One region of the Streptomyces sp. NPDC051020 genome, then DNA from elsewhere that is predicted to be linked to it. Evidence: riboswitches for the same ligand, from Rfam matches in the RefSeq annotation. Region 1 holds a riboswitch; the other holds the start of a gene.
What was found. Region 1 has a riboswitch for cobalamin ahead of AB0N06_RS27005 (ABC transporter substrate-binding protein). Riboswitches for the same ligand answer to the same signal wherever they lie in the genome.
Positions count from the first base shown of each region.

Region 1 (7,778 bases):
GTCTTGCCCTGACGTACGAACGCCTGAGGGTCCTCAACAGCGCGCTTGACAGCGCAGCAGGGCCCGCCGCCGACCCCCGCGCCCTCGCCGCCCTGCACGAGTGGCTCGGCCCGGTCGATCCGGCGCTCACCACCGTTGCGGGCATCCACTACAACCTCTTCCTCGGCAGCCTCCTCGACCACGCCGGCGACAACCGCCGTGATCTGTCGGACTTCCTCCGGTTGCGGCGCATCGGCACGTTCCTCTGTACGGAGGTGGCGCACGGCAATGACGCGGTGGCCATGGAGACCACGGCGACGTACGACCGTGCACGCGACGGGTTCGTGCTGCACACCCCGCACGCCGGGGCACAGAAGTTCATGCCCAACACCAGTCCGGCCGGCGGCCCCAAGGCCGGACTGGTTGCGGCGCGCCTGCTCGCCGACGGCGCCGACCACGGCGTCTTTCTCTTCCTGGTGCCGCTCACCGACGACACGCACGCACTCCCGGGGGTACGCGTCCGCAGGCTGCCGGCGCGCCTGGGCAGCCCCGTCGACCACTGTCTGACCTCCTTCGACCGGGTCTTCGTGGGGCGTGACGCACTGCTCAGCGGTGAGCACGGACGGGTCGGCGACGACGGGGAGTTCAGCAGCGTTCTGCCCAACCGCAGGCGTCGCTTCCTCACCTCGATCGCACGCGTCACGGTCGGCAAGATTTCCATGAGCGCCTGCGCGGTCGGCTCCGCGCGCGCGACGCTTGCCGTCGCCGTGCGCTACGGGAGCCATCGGCACATCTCCGGGCCGCGCGCCACGGAACGGGTGCGGGTGATCGCCCACCGCAGCCATCACGGCCCGCTCGCCGAGGCCATGGCCACGGTGTTCGCGATGAGCCTGCTGCATCGCAGGGCCCTCGACCGCTGGGAGAAACAGCTCGGGACCGGCACGGAGACGGGACGGGCCGAGGCGGAGCGGCTGGTCGCCGTCGCGAAGGGGTGGATCACCTGGCAGGCCCGTGCCGTTGTCGTCGAGTGCCGCGAACGATGCGGAGCACAGGCGCTGTTGGAGAACAACGGCATGACCGAGCTGATCACCGGCGTGGAGGCGGTGATCACCGCCGAGGGCGACAACCTGGCCATCCACGCCAAGGCCGCCGCAGAAATGCTCTTCGCCACCTCACCGTCCGTGGACGGCGGCACCTCGGGCCGGGCGACCGGAGAGCTCGCCGACCCCCGGTTCCTGGGGTGGCTGCATGCGCAGGTGGAGGCCATCTGGTTCGCCCGCGCCAGGGAGCGGATGAGCAGTGCACCGCACAGTGACCCGCTGGCGCGGTGGAACGCGGCGTCCGGGCCCGCCCTGCGGGGCGTCGAGGCGCACGCCCGCCGACACGCGGCCGAGGCGTACGCGGAGGCCGTCGCAGAACTGCCCGTAGGCCCTGGCCGCGAGAGGCTGGCCGAACTGGAGCGGCTGTTCGCTCTCCAGTGGGTCGCCCGCAACAGCGGCGATCTGCTCGCCGCCGGCCATCTGACCGCCGATCAGGTCAAGGCCCTGCCGGACGCCGTCGAGCAGCTCATCGCCGCCGTCGCCGGGCATCTGCCCACCCTGATCGAGTCCTTCGCGCTGCCGGACGAGGTGCTCGCGGACTGGCCCATCGCCGGCGCGAACTATGTCGATGCGTACGACGATCCGGAGGCGTCCTGGCAGACCACCACCGGGGCGCAGGGGGAGCGGTGAAGGCTTCGGACGAGCGAACCGCCGGACAGCTGTGCAGGGTACGGGACGCGGTCGGGGCCCTTGGAGTCCGGGCCGTTCTGCTGGCGTACTGGGGCACCACATCCGTCCTTTCCCGGCGCTGTGCGAAGCCACGGGTGATCGTTGGCGAATCGGTTCGCCGCAAGGCGTAACCGGCAGATCGGGAGTCAGTTACTTCGGCATCGGGACCGTGCGTTCCACCGTCCCGGGAATCGGTAGAACCTGCATGAAATGCGCGACCTGCACGACCTAGCGAAGAGGAAGATCATGAGCGCGATCCACCCCCAGATCACCGACGTTCTCACGAACACCTTCAAGGTGCCGGCCGCCGAGATCCTTCCGGGTTCCACGATGGACAGCCTGGAGATGGACTCCCTCGCCGTCGCCGAGTTCGCCGTCATCATCAAGGAGACGCTGGGGGTCGAGGCCGACTCCGGCAAGCTCTACAAGGACGCCACCCTCGCCGACATCACGACGTTCATCGATGCCGTGGTGAGCGGCGACCCCGCGATGAGCAACGCCCGATGAACAGGCCTGCCGTCGCCGTCACCGGCCTGGGGATGATCACCCCGGTCGGCAACGACACCGACACCACCTGGCACGGGGTGTGCGCCGGGGTCTCACCGGCCCGCACCGTCCCCGAGCTCGAAGGCTGCGCGATCGACTTCGCGTGCACGGTCTCCGGTTTCGATCTGGACGACGCGGTCGGCGGCCGTGCGGCCTTCCGGATGGGGAGGTACGTCAAATTCGCCGTCCTCGCCGCGCGGGAAGCGGTCGCGGACGCCGGACTGGACCCGGCCGACTGGGACGGCAGCCGGGTCGCCGTGGTCGTCGGCACCAGCAGCGGAGGATCCGCGGGCCTGACCGAACAGGCCGTCGCCCTCGACCGGCGCGGGCCGGGGGCCACGTCGCCGGCGGGGATCCTCCTCACCATTCCGAACATGCCCGCGGCGGAGATCGCCATCCGGATGGGGGCGACCGGTCCCAGCCTGGCGCCGTGCACCGCCTGTTCCTCCGGGGTCACCGCGCTCTCCGTCGCCCGGGACCTGCTGGTCACCGGGCAATGCGACCTCGCCATCGCCGGAGCCACCGAGTCGATCGTCTTCCCGGTCGCCATGACCGGATTCGCGCGGTCCGGTGCCGCCGCCACGAGGGACGGCGACCCGGGCCGCCTCTGCCGGCCGTTCGCGGCTGATCGTGCCGGCCTGGTCATGGGCGAGGGCGCCGCCGTCATGGTGCTGGAACGGGCGGATGACGCACGGGCCCGGGCAGCGGTTCCGCGGGCGCTGCTCGCCGGGACAGGCGCCACCACCGACGCCCACCATCCCACCAGTCCGCACCCGTCCGGCGCCGTCGCCCGGGCCGCGGTAGAGGCCGCGCTGCGCGACGCGGACTGGGCGGCCGCGGACGTCGAACACGTCAACGCGCACGGCACGTCGACACCGCTGGGCGACGCCATCGAAGCCGCTCTCATCAGCCGGGCCTACCCGCACCGGCCACCCGTCACCGCCCCCAAGGGGGTACTGGGCCACTGCATGGGGGCCGCCGGAGCCATCGAGGCGGGGCTGACGATCCTCACGCTGCAGCGCGGGGTCGTACCGCCGATCGCCAACCTGGACGCCCCGGCGCCCGAGTTCGACATCGACTGCGTCACCCGACAGCCCCGCCACCGGCCCGTCCGGCGCGCCGTGAGCCACTCCTTCGGGTTCGGCGGCCACAACGCCGTGGTCGCCCTCCAGAGTCCGTAGGCAGGGGCAGACATGACGGTACGGTACGGCCGGGACGCCTTTGGCCCCACCGCACCGCCGACGAGCCGCGCGGGGCCGCGTGATAGCTTGCCGAAGCCAGTCAAACTCCACGTAGGGGTCAGGGAATCCGGTGCGAATCCGGAGCTGACGCGCAGCGGTGAGGGGGACGGGCGGGGCCACGGCCACTGGGACATCCACGGTTGTCCTGGGAAGGCGTCCCGTCCGAAGGAACCCGAGTCCGAAGACCTGCTGGCACCTGTCGCCCGGTACCGGGCGACAGCACTTCGTACAGTGGGCTCCGCGCATGGGCCCTGAGACGCAGAGGGACTCCGTGCCGTCCATAGCCAGCCCCGCCCGCACCGCCGCCCTGCTCCCGGCGGCACTCCTCCTGCTGACCGCGTGCGGCGGAGGGACCGACAACTCCGCGGCCAAGTCAGCTGGTGGCGAAGGCTATCCGGTGACGCTCAGGAACTGTGGTCGCACCGTCACCGTCGAAGCCGCACCGCACCACGCCGTCTCCGTCGACCAGGGATCGACGGAGATCCTGCTCTCCCTCGGCCTCGCCGACCGGCTGGCGGCCACAGCCACCTGGACCGACCCGGTGATGAAGGGGCTGGAGAAGGCCAACGCGAAGGTGCCACGCCTCTCGGAGAACCGGCCGTCGTCGGAGAAGGTCCTCGACCAGGAACCCGACTTCGTCAGCGCCTCGTTCGAATCGACCCTCGCCAAGGGCGGCGTCGCCCCCCGCGAACAGTTCGAGGAGCTCGGTGTCCCCACCTACGTGTCGCCCGCCGACTGCACCGGCAAGGACAACAGCGGCGGCGGCGACGGAGCGCGTACCGAAGCACTGACCATGGACAGCGTCTACGGCGAAGTGCGCGACCTGGCCGCCGTGTTCGGCGTTCAGCAGCGCGGCGACGAGCTCGTCGCCCGGCTGCGGGAGCGGGTGAAGAAGGCCACCGACGGCATCGACGCCTCCCACGCCACTCTCCTCTACTGGTTCTCCGACTCCAAGGCCCCGTACCTGGCTGGCTGTTGCGGTGCACCCGGCGTCATCACCAGGGAGCTCGGAGCGAAGAACGTCTTCGACGACACCCATGAGGAATGGCCGCAGATCAGCTGGGAGACCGTCGCCGACCGCAACCCCGACGTCCTGGTCATCGGCGATCTGACGCGCAGGGCACAGACCGCCGAGAGCGCCGCGAAGAAGATCGAGTTCCTGGAGTCCAATCCCGCGACGAAGAACATGGACGCCGTCAAGCACAAGCGGTACGTGCTGCTCAGCGGCCAGGCCATGAATCCGTCCATCCGGACGGTCGAGGGTCTGGAACAGGTCGCCGCCGGGTTGCGGACGTTCGGGCTCGCCGGGTGACGGACACCGAACGGGTCGCAGCGGTACGTACGGAGCAGGCACCCGGAACCGATGGGCACCGCAGGGCCGGTGGCGCACGGGGGCTGCGCGACGGTGTGCTGTGGACCACGGGCCTCGCCCTGCTCGCGCTGTCCGTCGCCATCGCCGTCACCATCGGCCCCGCCCGGATCTCCGTCGCCGACGTCTGGTCCGCGGTGGCCGCCCACCTCGGGGTGGGCGAATCGCGGCTCACCCCTGTCCGGGACGGCATCATCTGGAACCTGCGCATGCCCCGTACCCTGCTCGCCGCCGTGTGCGGCGCCGGACTCGCGGTGTGCGGCACGGTCATGCAGTCCCTGCTCCGCAATCCGCTCGCCGACCCGTTCGTCCTCGGCGTCTCCTCCGGGGCGTCGACGGGTGCCGTCGTGGTCGTCGTCCTCGGGGTGGGCGGGGGAGCGGTGTCGATCTCGACCGGGGCGTTCATCGGGGCACTCTGCTCGTTCGCCCTGGTGCTGCTGCTCAGTCATACCCTCGGCGGTACGACGGACCGGGTCGTCCTCTCCGGCGTCGCGGCCATGCAGCTGTTCTCCGCGCTGACCTCCTTCGTGGTGATGACCGCGGCCGACGCCGAGCAGACCCGAGGCGTGCTGTTCTGGTTGCTCGGCTCGCTCAGCGGGGTCGGCTGGACCGATGTGTGGGTCTGTTTCCCCGTGCTCGTCGTGACCCTGCTGATCTCGCTGGGCCACGCCCGAACGCTCGACGCCTTCGCCTTCGGTCAGGACGCGGCCGCCGCCCTGGGAGTCGATGTCGGCCGCACCCGGATCGTGCTGCTCTGCACGACCGCGCTGCTGACCGCCGCGCTCGTCAGCTCGGCGGGTGCCATCGGCTTCGTCGGGCTCGTGCTGCCGCATGCCGCCCGGGCGCTCACCGGCTCCGGGCACCGGCAGCTGCTGCCGGTCACCGCGCTGGCCGGGGCGGTGTTCCTCGTCTGGGTCGACACGCTCGCCCGGACCGTCCTCGATCCGCAGGAGGTGCCGGTGGGCGTCGTCACCGCCCTCATCGGCGTACCCGCGTTCGTTCTGGTCCTCTACCGAACCCGGAGGACCACATGACATCCATCGGTACCACCGCAGGTCTGCGTGCCCAGCGAGTCTCCCGCGAGGCGGGCGGCCGTCTTGTCCTCGACGGGGTCTCCCTCGTCTCTCCGCCCGGCGCGACCGTCGGACTCCTCGGCCCCAACGGGTCGGGCAAGTCCACGCTGCTCCGGGTGCTCGCGGGGGTCCTCGCGCCGGCGGCGGGCGTGGTGACGCTCGACGGCGAACCGCTCGCCGCGATCGGCCGGCGCACTGTCGCGCAGCGGGTCGCCGTGGTCGACCAGCATGCCGACACCCAGGTCGAGCTGCGCGTCCGGGACGTCGTGGGGCTCGGCCGCATTCCGCACCTCCGCGCCTGGTCGGCGCCCAACCGCGCGGACGAAGACGCGGTATGCGAGGCACTGGAACGCACGGGACTGGCCGAACGCAGCGACCAGGCCTGGCACACGCTCTCCGGGGGCGAGCGCCAGCGTGTCCAGATCGCCCGCGCACTGGCGCAGCAGCCGCGTGAACTGCTGCTGGACGAGCCGACGAACCATCTCGACATCCAGCACCAGCTGGAGCTGTTGTCCCTGGTCACCTCGCTGCCCGTCACCGGCGTCATCGCCCTGCACGACCTCAATCTGGCCGCGATGTTCTGCGACCGGATCGTCGTCATGAAGGAGGGGCGGGTGGTGGCCGCCGGCACCCCGGCGGACGTCATCACCGAGGAACTCATCTCGGATGTGTACCGGGTACGGTCGGTGGTCACCGAGGACGGCCCGGACGGGCGACCCTCGGTGCGGTTTCTGCCTGGACGGGCCCAGTAGCCGGGCATACGGAAGCAGAGCCGGAACCCGGCACGGTGCGGGCCCCTGGCCTGTCCGCTCCCCGGAGCCGCGCCTGCCCGGTCGCCAGGACCGGACGGACTCACCTGGTGAGGCCGTAGTGACGGTAGAGCTCCTCCTCCTCGGAGACGGAGAGATGGGCATCCGCGTCCACTCTCGGGGCACCTTTCACGCGGTCCTTCGGATGGGGAATGTGCAGATCGGAGCCCACCCGGCGAGCGCCGTCCAGGGGCACGAAATTCTCCTTCATACCGAACAGGCCGGTCTTCACCGTGATCCAGTCCGGTCTGCCGGTCGCGTCGTCGAGATACACCCGCCCCACGGTGCCGACCTTCTCGCCCCTGGGGTCGTACACTGTCAGGCCGTCGAGCTCCTTGGCATCCGTGAAACCGTCAGCGGCTCCCATGACCGGTTCCTCCTCGCCCGCGCGCGTGTCCTGTGGGCAGCTCCACCAGGGAAGGCACGTCCGGCTTCCATCGCGCCTCACCCGGATGGGCGATGCAACTTCCCGGCCCGGAACGATGGCCCCTCGCATCCGGGTCGGCAGCGTGCGATGCCGGTGGCGGGGCACAGCCCGACGTTGGACCGTTCGAGTGAGATCGTGACGGCGTGGAGGCGTACGCGGGCTTGCGCACGGGCGCCCCGGGCGGTCCGGCCGAACGGCGCTCCGGCCGCACCGCGGTCTCCGTGCCACGGGCATGCCGCCGCCTCGGCGAGCATGAGAGCGCGCCCATCAGCCCCATTCTGCCCGCCGGCGCAACACCTCCGCAGGAACCCGGCCATCGCCGCGTGGCGCCGCTGACCTGCTACCACCCCACCGTGCTATCGCACTTCGTATCCGTCGCGTCCGCCGTAGGATCTGCACCCTGCCCCGGCCGCCGCCGGTCAGGAGCCGAAGACCTTACAGGAGAGGCCCGTTGAACACCCCGCCGATAAATGAGCAGGCCGCCGCGCACCGCATGGACCCGGCCGGAGGGTGCCCGCACGCGGACAACGCGCGGCTGCTCGCCCGGGGCGCCGTGGCGTCCGTC
Region 1 is NZ_JBFBCG010000057.1:37,732-45,509, reverse strand. Features, by position in the region: partial or broken gene AB0N06_RS27020 (acyl-CoA dehydrogenase) at 1-1,879, shown strand, start outside; gene AB0N06_RS27015 (acyl carrier protein) at 1,995-2,255, shown strand; gene AB0N06_RS27010 (beta-ketoacyl-[acyl-carrier-protein] synthase family protein) at 2,252-3,475, shown strand; cobalamin riboswitch at 3,556-3,744, shown strand; gene AB0N06_RS27005 (ABC transporter substrate-binding protein) at 3,807-4,847, shown strand; gene AB0N06_RS27000 (iron chelate uptake ABC transporter family permease subunit) at 4,931-5,938, shown strand; gene AB0N06_RS26995 (ABC transporter ATP-binding protein) at 5,935-6,729, shown strand; partial or broken gene AB0N06_RS26990 (PRC-barrel domain-containing protein) at 6,833-7,153, opposite strand; gene AB0N06_RS26985 (cytochrome P450) at 7,707-7,778, shown strand, end outside.

Region 2 (7,778 bases), on a different contig from region 1:
CGAAGAGCAGCGGACGGTTGCGGCGCTGACGCGTCGTCAGCCCGTCGTCCGGCACGTTGGTCGGCTGTCCCTGCGGCATTAGGCGGCCCTCCTGTTGGATCCGTTGGTTCCCTGAACATCCCTGACGAGCCCGGCGATCGAGTCGGCCCGCAGCTCGTCGAGCGTGACGGCAGTGCCCCCGAGATCGCGGGCCAGGGAGCCGGCCAGCCCGAGCCGAACGACCCCCGACTCGCAGTCCACGACGACGGACGCCGTGCCCTCGGCCTCGTGCAGCCGTGCGGCCCGCGCCGCCAGGGCCACCGGCTCCGGGCCTCCGGTCGCCCGTCCGTCCGTCACCACGACCATCAGCGGCCGCCGCGACGGATCGCGCAGCCGCTCCACCCGCAGGACGTCATGGGCCTTCAGCAGTCCGGCCGCGAGGGGGGTGCGCCCACCGGTCGGCAGCGTCTCCAGCCGCGCGGCGGCTGCGTCCACGGACGAGGTGGGCGGCAGTGCCACGTCGGCGCCCCTGCCGCGGAAGGTGATCAGACCGACCTTGTCCCGCCGCTGGTACGCGTCCAGCAGCAGCGAAAGCACCGCACCCTTCACGGCGCTCATCCGCTGCCGTGCGGCCATCGACCCGGACGCGTCCACGACGAAAAGTACGAGGTTTCCCTCGCGTCCCTCCCTGGTCGCCTGGCGCAGATCATCCCGCCGCACCACCAACCCCCGGCCCGACCGTCCGCGCGCACGCTGGTGCGGGGCGGCAGCCTGCACGGTCGCGGCGAGATGCAGTCTGGTCAGGGCCCCCTCGGGCCGCCGCGCCCCGGTCGTACGCCCGTGTTCGGTACGCGCCCGGGACCGCCGCCCCGCCGCGCCCTCGCCGAGCCCGGGCACGCTCAGCACCTTCGTGCGGAACGGTTCGGCAGCACGTACGGGCCGCTGCTCGGCGCCGTCGGTCGGCCGCCCCTGCGAGGGCAGTCCGGGCGTGTCGTCGTTCCGCGCCTCGGGCTGCGGCGGCGTGTCGGGCCCGTCTCCCCGCGGGGGCTGCCCACCTCCACCCGGCCCGTCCGGATCGGGGTCGTCCCCGCGCCCGTCCCCTTCACCGCTGTTCTGCTCCAGCGTGTCGTCGAGCTTGTCCTCGTCGAGACCGGGCGCGTCGAACGGATTGCGGCGGCGCCGGTGGGGGAGCGCCAGCAGGGCGGCCTGCCGGACGTCCTCGGCGAGCACGTCGGTACGTCCCGCCCACGCGGCCAGCGCGGTCGCGGTGCGGGCCATCACGATGTCGGCGCGCATCCCGTCGACCTCGAAGGCCGCACAGGTGGCGGCGATCTGCCGCAACGCGCGGTCCCCGAGCACCACGTGCGGAAGGAGCGCCCGCGCGGCGGCGATCCGCTCCCGCAACTCCCCTTCTTCCTCGGCCCACCGGGCGGCGAACCCGGCCGGATCGTCGTCGTACGCGAGCCGCCGCCGCACGACCTCGACCCGCTGATCGGTGTCGCGTGACGCGGCGACCTCGACGGTCAGCCCGAACCGGTCGAGCAACTGCGGCCGCAGCTCGCCCTCTTCGGGGTTCATCGTTCCGACGAGCAGGAACCGCGCGGCATGCCGTACGGAGACGCCTTCGCGTTCCACGTACGAGGCACCCATGGCAGCCGCGTCCAGCAGCAGATCCACCAGGTGGTCATGGAGCAGGTTGACCTCGTCGACGTACAGGATTCCGCGATGCGCGTCGGCGAGGAGCCCCGGCTCGAACGCCTTGACCCCGTCGGTGAGCGCCCGCTCGATGTCGAGCGCCCCGACGAGCCGGTCCTCGGAGGCGCCCACCGGCAGTTCCACGGTCCGCGCCGCCCGCGACACGCCGCCGCCGGCCTCGTGGGGCCCATCGGGACACGCCGGATCGGGCGACACCGGGTCACATGAGAACCGGCATCCGGAGACGACATCGACCTCGGGCATGAGCGCGGCGAGCGCCCGCACGGCGGTGGACTTGGCGGTCCCCTTCTCCCCACGCACGAGCACACCACCGACAGCGGGCGATACGGCGTTCAGCAACAGTCCGAGCCGTAGATCGTCCTGCCCGACGATGGCAGTAAAGGGATACGGGGTACTCACAAAGCCTCCTTGACGACGTCATCCATCCAAGAACCGGTGACCCGTTCCGGCCCGCCACCCAGCCCGCCCGGCCCGCTGTCCAGCGCTTCCGGGCGACTGCTCAGCCCGTCCGGCACCTGAGGACCGGGGCCCGGGCCGGACACCCGGTCACGGGAAGGTGCGGGCGGGGGAACAGAGCCCGCCGCAGGCGTCCCCCTCACGCCAACCCCCCAGCCACCCCGGCCCCACGGGCCGCCGGCACCTCCGGCGCCCCAGGGCCCACGAAGGGCAGTCCCTCCGGTACCCCCGCCTCGATCAACCGCATCAACGCCCCCGTATCGGCGTGCTCCTCGATCAGATCCCCCAGCCGATCCAGCTGTTCCTCCCGCAACGCCCCGAAACTCGTGTCGGGTGCGGCCACGAACCGCCGTCCCGCCGTCCGCGCGACCTCCCCCAGGAACCGCCGCCGGAACGCATCGCTCTCCAGCGACCCGTGCCAGTGCGTCCCCCACACCGCGCCGACCCGGCACCCGTCCAGGAACGGCTCGCCGCCCCGCACATCGGCGACCCCGTGGTGGATCTCGTACCCCTCCACCGGCTCCCCGAGCGCCGTACCGACCGGCCGGGCGAGGGTCTTCTCGCGGTCGAACCGGATCCGCACCGGCAGCAGTCCGAGCCCGTCGACCCGCCCCGCCCGCGACTCCACCTCGTCCTCGATCTGCTCCGCGAGCACCTGGAACCCGCCACAGATGCCGAGCACCGGACGCCCCTGCGCCGCCCGTCGCAGCAGCGCGTCGGCCAGCCCCCGTTCCCGCAGCCAGGCGAGCGCCTTCACCGTCCCGCGCGTGCCCGGCACGATCACCAGATCCGCGTCGGCCAGCTCCTCCGCCCGGTCCACGAACCGCACCACGACACCCGGTTCGGCGGCCAGCGCGTCCACATCGGTGAAGTTCGACATCAGCGGCACGGCGCACACCGCGACCCGCAGCACGTCCTCGCCGTGCGGCGGTGCGACGACCGACTCGCGTACGGCCCCGCGGAGCGAGACCCGCAGCCCGTCCTCCTCGTCGATGCCCAGGCCGTGGGCGAACGGCAGTACTCCGTACGTCCGCCGCCCGGTCAGCCCGTGCAGCATGTCAAGACCCGGCTCCAGGAGCGACACGTCGCCGCGGAACTTGTTGACCAGATAGCCGGCGATCAGCGCCTGGTCCTCGGCGCTGAGCAGCGCCGTCGTGCCGAAGAACGAGGCGAAGACGCCACCGCGGTCGATGTCACCGACGACGATGACGGGGAACCCCGCGGCCCGCGCGATCCCCATGTTCACGATGTCGGTGCGCCGCAGATTGATCTCGGCCGGGCTGCCCGCCCCCTCGCAGATCACGGCGTCATAGGTGCCCCGAAGCTGCTCCAGACAGTCCACGACCGTACCGAACAGGGATTCCTGTCGCCCCCCGTGGTAGCCGCGCGCGCTCATCTCGCCCACCGGCCTGCCCATCAGGACGACCTGACTGGACCGGTCGCCGCCGGGCTTGAGCAGCACCGGGTTCATCAGCGCGGTCGGTTCCACCCGGGCGGCCTGCGCCTGCATCGCCTGCGCGCGTCCGATCTCCGCGCCCTCGCGGGTGACGAACGAGTTCAGCGACATGTTCTGCGCCTTGAACGGCGCGACCTTCACGCCCTGGCGCACCAGCCACCGGCAGATGCCTGCCGTGACGACGCTCTTGCCCGCGTCCGACGTGGTTCCGGCGACCAGCAGTCCGCCGCTCATTTCCCGCTCCGTCCCGCAGCCGCACGCCGCCCCGGGGGCGACCACCGTCCTGCGATCAGCCGGCCCGCCGCGCACACGCCGAGGGCCAGTACCCCCACGCGGCGCGACAGCCGCACCGCGCGCTCGATGTCCCCGGTCTCCACCGCACGGCCGGTCGCGCCGTTCAGTACCGGCCGGTGCTCGACACGCCCGCCGTACGCGAGGGTCCCGCCGAGCCGTACGCCGAGCGCCCCCGCGAACGAGGCCTCCACCGGACCCGCGTTGGGGCTCGGATGCCTGCCCGCGTCCGCCCGCCAGGCCCGCAGCGCTCGACGTGGCTGCCCCCCGGCAACCACGGCGAGCGCGGCGGTGAGCCGGGCGCCGGGCCAGCCCGCGACGTCGTCCAGGCGGGCCGAGGCCCAGCCGTAGCGCAGATGGCGGGGCGACTTGTGCCCGACCATCGCGTCGAGGGTGTTGACGGCACGGAAGGCGACGAGTCCGGGCACGCCACCCAGCGCGCCCCACACGAGGGCACCCACCACCGCGTCCGAGGTGTTCTCGGCCACGGACTCCACCACGGCGCGCGCGATCTGCGGCCCGTCGAGGGAGTGCGGGTCGCGCCCGCACAGATGGGGGAGGCGCTCCCGGGCCAGCTCGATGTCACCGGCGGCGAGCGCGCCGCCGATGGCGCGCGCCTCGCGACCCAGCGAGGTGCCGCCGACGACGGACCAGGTGGCGGCCGCGGTCAGGGCGACGGAGGCGGCGGGATGACGGCGTACGGCACGGGCGGCCAGCGCGGCTCCACCGGCAGCGCCTCCGGCGCAGACCAGGGTGTGCAGGGCGCCCCACCCGCGGTGGTCGCGCCACAGACGCCGTTCGACGCCCGCCGCGGCCCGCCCGAAGGCGGCGACCGGATGCCCCCGGCGGGGATCACCGAGCAGCAGATCGCCGATCAGGCCGGCGGCGGCGCCGTACGCGAAGATGCGGTCGGCTCGCACGGCTCAGCCGGCCGTGCTGCCTCGAAGGACCTCGGTACAGCCGGCTCCTGGTGAGAGCGGCACAGAAACGGCGGACGCACGGCAGCCGGGCATGGCGATATGTCCTCACTCAGGGTCCGCGCCCTGGTTCGACGTGACCGGCGGCGAGAGTCTCCTGGCTCCCGGATCCGCAGTTCCCCCGGCCTTCCAGCCCGCATGCGCGGGCCGTGACTTCCGGTGTGGGGGACCGCTCCCCGGTGACAGTGGCGGGACCGCGCCGGATTCACACCGGCTTCCTCTGCTGTCGCCGTAAATGGCTCCGGCAGTCCACCACGCTCCGCGAACGCCCGTCAACCTGGCGTTGACCTGCGGCGGTGCAGTGTGCGCAGACGCACATCGGGCCGGACACACGCGAGGTGTGTCCGGCCCGATGGGGGAGTGCGGGAAGGGGCTCAGGCGACGATCAGATAGATCCCGTACGCGACCGAGGCCGCGCAGAGCCCGAAGCAGAGGTACCCGCCCACGCGGGCGAGCACCAGGGAGCCTCCGGTGGAGCCACCCTCCGCGGCCGGTTCCGGCTGCTTGGAGAGGCCGACGATGCCCAGGGTGAAGAGGCCCACCAGCGCGACGGTGACGACGAGCGAGACGCCGAAGACGGAGCCGAGAGCTGCCCAGTCGATGTTCATGGTGATCTGTCCTTACACCGTGGCGGGCCGCGCCGGATCGGCGGCGACGGTTCCGGGCTGGGCCGGGATGGTGGTCTTGAGGTCCGTGGTCGTGTCCACTGCCGTGGCGACCGCAGCCGTCCCGGCGGGCGGCGGCGGGGTGACGGCCGCGATGGCGGTGGTGATGACACCCGCCGGTTCGGCGACCTCACCGGTGGGCGCGACATCGCCGTGCCCGACCGGCTTGCGCCGGGACAGCAGCCAGATCGCTCCGGAGCCCGCGATGAGCAGGACGGCGACGGCGACGACACCCCAGGTGCCCTGCCTGGTGAGGAACTCCGCGCCCGCGCCGACCAGACCCGCGGCCGGCAGGGTCAGACCCCAGGCGGCGAACATCCGGGTCGCGGTGGACCAGCGGACCACACCGCCCGGGCGGCCCAGACCCGCACCCATCACGGCGCCGGAGCAGGACTGGGTGGTGGAGAGGGAGAAGCCGAGGTGCGAGGAGGCCAGGATGACCGTGGCCGCGCTGGTCTGGGCGGCGAAGCCCTGTGGCGGCTTGAGCTCGGTGAGGCCGCTGCCCATGGTGCGGATGATGCGCCAGCCGCCCAGGTAGGTGCCGAGTGCGATGGCCAGACCGGCGGAGACGATGACCCAGATCGGCGGGTTCGAGCCGGGGGACAGGACGCCACCGGTGACCAGGGCCAGGGTGATGATGCCCATGGTCTTCTGCGCGTCGTTGGTGCCGTGGGCGAGCGAGACCAGTCCCGCCGAGGCGATCTGGCCGGCCCGGTAGCCCTTGGCGGTGGCCTTCTCCTGGGCCTCGTTGCGGTTCCCGCCGCCGATCCGGTACGTCAGCCTGGTCGCCAGCAGCGCGGCGACACCCGCGACGACCGGGGCGGCGACCGCGGGCAGCAGCACCTTGGTGACGACGGTTCCGCCGTCGACCGAGGACCAGCCCGCCGACATCACCGCGGCGCCGATCAGGCCGCCGAAGAGTGCGTGGGACGAGCTGGACGGCAGGCCGACCAGCCAGGTGAGCAGATTCCACAGAATGGCGCCGACGAGGGCCGCGAAGATGACTTCTGTCCGCAGCCCGTCCTCGTTGATGATCCCGCCGGAGATCGTTTTGGCGACCTCCACCGACAGGAAGGCGCCGACGAGGTTGAGAGCGGCGGACATGGCCACCGCTGTCTTGGGTTTGAGGGCACCGGTCGAGATGGTGGTCGCCATCGCGTTCGCGGTGTCATGGAAACCGTTCGTGAAATCGAACACTAGAGCTGTCACGATCACAATCGCGAGGAGCAGCGTGATGTGTTCCATTTACCCAGGCAATCGTTCGACGTCATTGGCACGTGGAACGTAGGCAACCTGGGTGAACGGGAGATGAACTGGACGGGGCCCTGTGGTGACTCCAAACGGAGTTGAGTCATTCTTTTTGTCGGGCCACCGACAGCCGGCGTGGGGGCGCAGTGCCTGTCGTGGCTGGATTTCGCCCCTTCCGCCTCGCTTCACGCCCTGTGATCCGAGGTCCGGAAACCTCGGAAAAGAGATGTGGATCACCCGACGTCTCCCGTCGTGCCGGCCCCGCTGACAGGATTCCCCCATGAGTGAGCATCACGAGGACGCGCACAACGGGCATAACGGGCGCGATGCGAACGACGCACGCGACGCGATCGAGCAGGCCTGGAACGGTGTCGTCGCCACCGCCCGCAGGACCGCTGCGGAGGGCTTGGTGGTCGGCACCTCGGGCAATGTGTCGGCGCGGGTCGGCGACCTCGTCCTGGTCACCCCGAGCGGTGTGCCGTACGACCGGCTGGGCCCCGGCGACACCGTGGCCGTCGACCTCCACGGCAACCAGGTGCTCGGCGCCCTCGCCCCGACCAGCGAACTCCCGCTCCACCTGGCGGTCTACCGCAACACCGACGCCGCCGCCGTCGTGCACACCCACGCCGTGCACGCCACGGCCGTCTCCACCCTCGTCCCCGAGGTCCCGCTGGTGCACTACGCCGCCGCCATGCTCGGCGGCCCCGTCCGCACCGCGGCCTACGCGCGCTACGGAACCCAGGAGCTGGCCGAGCACATGCTGGCCGCCCTGCGTGACCGCACGGGCTGTCTGCTCCGCAACCACGGAACCGTCACCTACGGATCGACCCTCGACCAGGCCTACGACCGCACCGCCCAGCTGGAATGGATGTGCAGGCTCTGGCTCACCGCGAGCTCCGTACCCGGCCACACCCCATCCCTGCTCTCCCTCGCTCAGCTGCGCGACGTGCAGGACGCTCTGAAGGGGTACGGACAACCCGGCTGACCGGG
Region 2 is NZ_JBFBCG010000033.1:16,799-24,576, forward strand. Features, by position in the region: gene cobO (cob(I)yrinic acid a,c-diamide adenosyltransferase) at 1-79, opposite strand, end outside; gene AB0N06_RS19405 (putative cobaltochelatase) at 79-2,094, opposite strand; partial or broken gene AB0N06_RS19410 (cobyric acid synthase) at 2,091-3,841, opposite strand; gene AB0N06_RS19415 (cobalamin biosynthesis protein) at 3,838-4,818, opposite strand; cobalamin riboswitch at 4,966-5,097, opposite strand; gene AB0N06_RS19420 (hypothetical protein) at 5,250-5,483, opposite strand; gene AB0N06_RS19425 (inorganic phosphate transporter) at 5,496-6,785, opposite strand; gene AB0N06_RS19430 (class II aldolase/adducin family protein) at 7,069-7,773, shown strand.
Region 2: it holds a riboswitch for cobalamin, as region 1 does, so the genes downstream of both, AB0N06_RS19415 (cobalamin biosynthesis protein) here and AB0N06_RS27005 (ABC transporter substrate-binding protein) in region 1, are expected to answer to the same signal.